Regions from separate parts of the Enterobacter sp. Taxon_2 genome, predicted to be linked through region 2. Evidence: predicted binding sites of a transcription regulator. Region 2 holds the regulator's gene; the other holds the start of a gene.
The links. Region 2 encodes LexA, which represses DNA repair genes until DNA is damaged. Its sites were predicted from a motif close to TNCTGTATGTACATACAGNA; they were not measured.
Positions count from the first base shown of each region.

Region 1: the regulator LexA is predicted to act here: its motif matches at 1,525-1,544, upstream of mutH (DNA mismatch repair endonuclease MutH).

Region 1 is NZ_CM178024.1:3,916,493-3,919,908, forward strand. It holds gene ptsP (phosphoenolpyruvate--protein phosphotransferase) at 1-547, opposite strand, end outside; gene rppH (RNA pyrophosphohydrolase) at 560-1,090, opposite strand; gene mutH (DNA mismatch repair endonuclease MutH) at 1,774-2,466, shown strand; gene AC4IC4_RS18530 (YgdI/YgdR family lipoprotein) at 2,595-2,813, shown strand; gene AC4IC4_RS18535 (NADP(H)-dependent aldo-keto reductase) at 2,945-3,416, shown strand, end outside.
Region 2 is NZ_CM178024.1:308,707-312,122, forward strand. It holds gene plsB (glycerol-3-phosphate 1-O-acyltransferase PlsB) at 1-514, opposite strand, end outside; gene AC4IC4_RS01390 (diacylglycerol kinase) at 669-1,037, shown strand; gene lexA (transcriptional repressor LexA) at 1,146-1,754, shown strand; gene dinF (MATE family efflux transporter DinF) at 1,818-3,155, shown strand; gene AC4IC4_RS01405 (CsbD family protein) at 3,276-3,416, shown strand, end outside.

The sequences.
Region 1 (3,416 bases), 1.2 Mb from region 2:
CTATCGCCACGCCTGGCGATGCCGGAAGGGCTCGAATGCGCGTATGGCGATACTGACCAAAAAGCGCGGCAAGCTGGGACTGGGAGAGGATCGCCGCCATCTGCGTGGCCAGCGTGACGAGGAAAGACTCCTCGCTTTCATCGTACTGACGCAGCTCGCGCTGCTGGACGACCAGCACGCCGAGCAGCTGGCGACGCTGGATAATCGGCACGCCAAGGAAAGCGCGGAAGCGCTCTTCTTTTACGGAAGGGATGTACTTAAAGCTGGGGTGTTTTTGTGCGTCAGCAAGGTTGATGGGTTCAGCCAGCCGCCCGACCAGACCCACGATACCTTCATCAAATGCGAGCGTTACGGTGCGTCCGCGTGGTTTTTTCAAACCACGGGTTGCCATCAGGTAATAGCAGCGCCGATCGTGGTCGGCCAGATACACCGAACAGACCTCGGTCTCCATCGCAAGACAGATGTCGGTGACCAGAATATTCAGCGCCTCGTTCAGACGCGGCGCGCTGGCCACCTTCTCGACTATTTCTCGCAAGCGGGTGAGCATGATTTGCGTAGCTTAACCTCTTTTACGTCGCCAGGCAGGTGCGCTCTGCGGCTTAGGCGGGATCTCCTGAAGCTGCATTACCACACTTGCAAACTCTTTCATCACCCTACGGTAAACATCGCGTTTAAATGACACGACCTGACGAACAGGATACCAATAGCTCACCCAGCGCCAGCCATCGAACTCCGGCGTACTGCTGGTTTGCATATTGATGTCTGAATCGTTGCCCACCAACTGCAACAGAAACCACTTCTGTTTCTGGCCGATACAAACCGGCTTTGTGTCCCAACGCACCAAACGTTTCGGTAACTTGTAACGCAACCAGTTGCGGGTCGAAGCCAGGATGCGAACATCTTTTCGGCTTAAACCGACCTCTTCAAAAAGCTCCCGGTACATCGCTTGTTCTGGGGACTCTCCCGGATTGATCCCGCCTTGCGGGAACTGCCAGGAGTGCTGACCATATCGCCGGGCCCACATTACCTGGCCCTGACGATTACAAATTACTATTCCTACGTTCGGGCGGTAGCCATCGTCATCAATCACCGGACTACCCCAAACTAAACCTTATATATGAATGATTGTTTCACACTACAGGGAGGCGGTAAACCACTCTCTTACAGGGCTGCAACCTAATAACATTTGAATAACTCACAAATAAGTGCTGAGTTATAAACAGATGAGTGGCAGTGAAGGGAATTTTATTCACCTTTTCTGTGGATATAGTTGTGAAGAAGTGTCTGATTACCGATGAACAACCTTAAACGCTGCCATATCCCCTCTTTCACCTGAATTCAATAATGCAATTATTTTCATATAGTTAAATGTATTTCCATGAACACAAAACAGAATAGCGTGACGATCGTCACATCAGGGATCGTCGTGCTGATGAAAGATCGAACAGCGTCGGTTTTATCCACAGATTGTGCCAATAAGTTAGTCACAATTTGTTTGAAAATTCGATTTTCATCGCACGTCAAGGCTGTAAATCGAAACAGTAGTCAGGGTTATGCCCAGTTATCCCATTTTTCTGTGGATAACATGGTGTAAGATCCTGTTCATTGTCAGTGACCAGATTTGAACAACCGGTTTTCTGACTCGGGTGAAACGATTTCAAACCCATAAAAAAACCTATAAATCATATACATGGAATATTGGTACAGAAATAGTTAAACTCTATCCACAGGGGACAATTTCTTCGTTTATTTTTTAATCAAAAGGTTACCGTCATGCATCCGCTTACACCCTTGCTCTCACCGCCGTCCAGCGAGGACCAGTTGCTCCAGCAGGCACAGCGTCTTGCGGGTTTTTCGCTTGGCGAGCTGGCGGCAATGGCAGGGCTTCCGATCCCGAAGGATCTTAAGCGGGATAAAGGCTGGATCGGCATGCTGCTTGAGCTGTGGCTGGGTGCGAGCGCAGGGAGCAAACCCGAGCAGGATTTTGCAGCACTTGGTGTGGAGTTAAAAACCATCCCAATAGATAGCCAGGGCAAGCCGCTTGAGACCACCTTTGTCTGCGTTGCGCCATTAACCGGCAACACCGGCGTGACGTGGGAAACCAGCCACGTTCGCCACAAGCTGAAGCGCGTGTTGTGGGTGCCGGTTGAAGGCGAGCGACAGATCCCCCTGGCCGACCGTCGCGTTGGCGCGCCGCTGCTCTGGAGCCCAAACGAGGATGAAGAGCATCAGCTTCGGCTGGACTGGGAGGAGCTGATGGACATGATCGTTCTTGGGCAGGTAGAGCGCATCACCGCCCGACACGGAGAAGTATTACAACTGCGTCCGAAAGCGGCCAACAGTAAAGCGCTTACCGAGGCAATCGGCGCACAGGGTGAGCCGATACTGACGCTGCCGCGCGGTTTTTATCTCAAAAAGAATTTCACCGGCGCGCTCCTGGCACGTCATTTCCTGTTAAAAACATAGTTTTTTACTTATTTTGCGAGCTCTCAAACATAATCGACTGCTTTTTAAGATTTTACTGCTTCCTCAAGTCGCCATATCGGGTTAATACTAGATTATGATTTGATACGCGCCAGATGAGGACGATAACGATGAAAAAATGGGCAGTGTTAGTTTCAGCAGTCGGTTTAGCGTTTGCCGTATCGGGCTGTAGCAGCGATTACGTCATGGCGACAAAAGATGGTCGAATGATCCTGACCGACGGCAAACCCGAAGTTGACGATGATACCGGTCTGGTCAGCTACCGCGATCAGGAAGGCAATAAAATGCAGATCAATCGCGACGAAGTATCGCAAATTATCGAGCGATAAACAGAGAGAGGTCAGTCGCTTGCTGACCTTTTTGATTTTTTTCTTCCCCTTTTGCTTCCCCTCTGCCATGTTTATATTCCTTTGTCGGGCACGCCCTGACGCGGTCTATAAGTCTACTGAGGAAGCCGGCTATGCATTATCACCGTATCCCCCACAGCGCTCTGGAAATAAGCCAACTGGGGTTGGGCACGATGACATTTGGTGAACAAAACAGCGAAGCCGATGCCCATGCACAACTCGATTACGCCGTCAGCCAGGGGATTAACCTGATTGATGTCGCGGAGATGTACCCTGTTCCGCCACGTCCGGAAACGCAGGGACTTACCGAAACCTACGTCGGTAACTGGCTGGCAAAACACGGCAACCGTGAAAAGCTGGTGATTGCCTCCAAAATCAGCGGCCCCGCGCGCAACAACGATACCGGGATCCGCCCGAACCAGATCCTCGATCGCAAGAATATCCGCGCCGCACTGGACGCCAGCCTCAAGCGCCTGCAAACCGACTATCTCGATCTGTATCAGGTGCACTGGCCTCAGCGCCCAACCAACTGCTTTGGTAAGCTCGGCTACAGCTGGAATGAGAGCGCCCCCGCCGTGACACTGC
Region 2 (3,416 bases):
AAACGGAAGGGGAGAAACGCACAAAGCTGTCGCGCCCCAGCCAGGAGACCGCAAAGAACTTCTGGATGCCGTTAAGCATGCGCAGCGGCGGGTTCTCTTCACCTTTTTCACGTCCCGGACGACGACCAAACATCACCGATACCGGCACCATCTGCACATCCAGATCGGGGTTGCTGCGGTGCAGGTCGAGATAGTCATGGAACAGCTTGATGGACTCTTCTTTTGGCGTGTAGTAGGTAAACACGCGCGGTCCACCGTGAATGAACACATAGCGCGGCAGCAGCGTACCGTCAACTTCAAGCGGTTCAAGCGGGTCAGGTAAGTCATGCGCCAGACACTGGGCGCGAAGCGTCAGTAAGTCTGCCTTCGAGTTATAAGGCAAAACGTACATAATAGGACGTGACGTATCGAGCCCCAATTCCAGCGCGGGTTCTGCTGGGATAGACTTGCTTTTTACCAGGATGCTTAATGGTAAATTAAGTAATTTGTAGTAAATTCGTGGCCAGCCGGACATAAACGATGTAAAGCCTCTGGTTAATAATGCAATTGCGGCGCAAGGATAACAGAAAGCGCGCAAAATTTCTGTTGTTACCCGTCATACTTCAGGCTGTAGCGAAACGCGCTACAGTTCCTGTTACTGACGCTTTTTTTCATAAAAGGTTCTTTTAATGGCCAATAATACCACTGGGTTAACGCGTATCATCAAAGCCGCCGGCTATTCATGGAAAGGTTTCCGTGCCGCGTGGATCAACGAAGCCGCCTTTCGCCAGGAGGGCGTCGCCGCTATCATCGCGGTGATCGTCGCCTGTTATCTTGATGTTGATGCTATTACCCGCGTACTTCTTATCGGTTCCGTACTTCTGGTGATGATAGTGGAAATTCTTAATAGCGCTATTGAGGCCGTGGTTGATCGCATTGGTTCAGATTTCCATGAACTTTCTGGCCGCGCAAAAGACATGGGCTCTGCTGCCGTGTTGCTGGCGATTATCACTGCCGCTATCACCTGGGTCACGCTGCTTTGGTCACATTTCCGATGAGCCTCGAGGAATAATTAAGTCCCTGGTTTTTTGTGCAGTTTTTGGTTCCAAAATCGCCTTTGACTGTATATACTCACAGCATAACTGTATATACACCCAGGGGGCGGAATGAAAGCGTTAACGACCAGGCAGCAAGAGGTGTTTGATCTCATCCGGGATCATATCGGCCAGACGGGTATGCCACCCACGCGTGCGGAAATCGCGCAGCGTCTGGGCTTCCGTTCTCCGAATGCTGCCGAAGAACACCTGAAAGCGCTGGCGCGTAAGGGCGTGATTGAGATTGTCTCGGGCGCGTCGCGTGGTATCCGCCTGCTGGTGGAAGAAGAGACGGGCATTCCGCTGGTGGGACGTGTTGCCGCCGGTGAGCCTTTACTGGCACAGCAGCATATTGAAGGCCACTATCAGGTCGATCCAGCCATGTTCAAACCGAGCGCTGATTTCCTGCTGCGCGTCAGCGGCATGTCGATGAAAGACATCGGCATTCTTGACGGCGATCTGCTTGCGGTGCACAAAACGCAGGATGTGCGTAACGGCCAGGTGGTGGTCGCGCGCATTGACGACGAAGTGACCGTCAAGCGTCTGAAAAAACAGGGGAACACCGTTCAGCTACTGCCTGAAAACAACGAGTTCTCCCCGATTGTGGTCGATCTGCGCGAACACAACTTCTCTATCGAAGGACTGGCGGTTGGGGTCATTCGCAACGGCGAATGGCTGTAACCTCTTCCTGACAGGCTATGGTGCCGCTGTAGCCTGCTTCATTCTCCACACCCGGTATTTTTCATGTCACTGCTGACGGCATCCGATAAGGCATTGTGGCGTCTTGCTCTGCCGATGATCTTCTCCAATATTACCGTTCCCTTGCTGGGTCTGGTCGATACTGCCGTTATTGGCCATCTTGATTCGCCTGTCTATCTTGGCGGCGTGGCGATTGGCGCGACGGCAACCAGCTTCCTGTTTATGCTGCTGCTCTTTTTGCGTATGAGCACCACCGGGCTCACGGCACAGGCTTATGGTGCAAAAGATCCGCTGCGTCTGGCGCGCGCGCTGGTCCAGCCGCTGATCCTCGCGCTTGGCGCGGGGGCGTTAATCGTTTTATTACGTGCGCCCCTGATCGACCTTGCGCTTCATGTTGTTGGCGGCAGCGAGGCGGTACTGGCGCAGGCGCGACGTTTCCTTGAAATCCGCTGGCTCAGCGCGCCCGCGTCACTGGCTAACCTGGTTCTGCTGGGGTGGCTACTGGGCGTTCAGTACGCCCGTGCACCCGTGATTTTGCTGGTGGTGGGTAACCTGCTCAATATCGTTTTGGATGTCTGGCTGGTCATGGGTCTGCATATGAACGTGCAGGGCGCGGCGCTTGCGACGGCGATTGCCGAATACGGGACCTTTATCATTGGCCTGTGGATGGTCTGGCGCGTGCTGGCGATGCGCGGCATCTCCCTGGCGCTGCTCAAAAACGCATGGCGCGGCAATATCCGTAAGCTGCTGGCGCTTAACCGAGACATCATGCTGCGCTCGCTGCTGCTTCAGCTCTGCTTCGGGGCGCTGACGGTTTTCGGGGCTCGACTGGGGCCAGAAATCGTTGCGGTCAACGCGGTATTGATGACGCTACTGACCTTTACCGCCTACGCGCTGGACGGTTTTGCCTATGCGGTAGAAGCGCATTCCGGGCAGGCGTACGGTGCGCGCGAAAGCGGGCAACTACGGGATGTCTGGCGGGCAGCCTGCCGTCAGTCGGGACTGGTGGCGCTGGTGTTTGGCCTGGTTTACGCCTGCTTTGGTGAGCAGATCGTTGCATTGCTGACGTCTCTTCCTGCGCTGCGCGAGCTGGCGAGTCACTATCTCATCTGGCAAGTCGTCTTACCGGTGGTCGGCGTCTGGTGTTATCTGCTGGACGGCATGTTTATTGGTGCGACGCGCGGAGCGGAAATGCGTAACAGTATGGCGGTTGCAGCGGCCGGGTTTGGTCTGACGCTGCTGACGCTCCCCTGGCTGGGTAATCACGGTTTGTGGCTGGCCCTGGCCGTTTTCCTCTCGCTGCGAGGGTTGTCGCTGGCGTTTATCTGGCACCGCCACTGGCAAAACAATACCTGGTTCCCTTCACGTCACGATATATCGTGACGGTTAAAGATTCCGAATATGAAACTAACTGCCGAATCCTTAACTACAATAATTATCACGTCCAGCAGAAAAGAACGTAACGGACGTTACGACCCGACGCTTAACTAAGAGGACACGATGATGAATAAAGACGAAATCGGCGGCAACTGGAAGCAGTTCAAAGGTAAAGCGAAAGAAAAGTGGGGTAAGCTGACGGATGACGATATGACCGTCATTGAAGGTAAACGCGATCAGCTTGTCGGTAAAATTCAGGAACGTTAC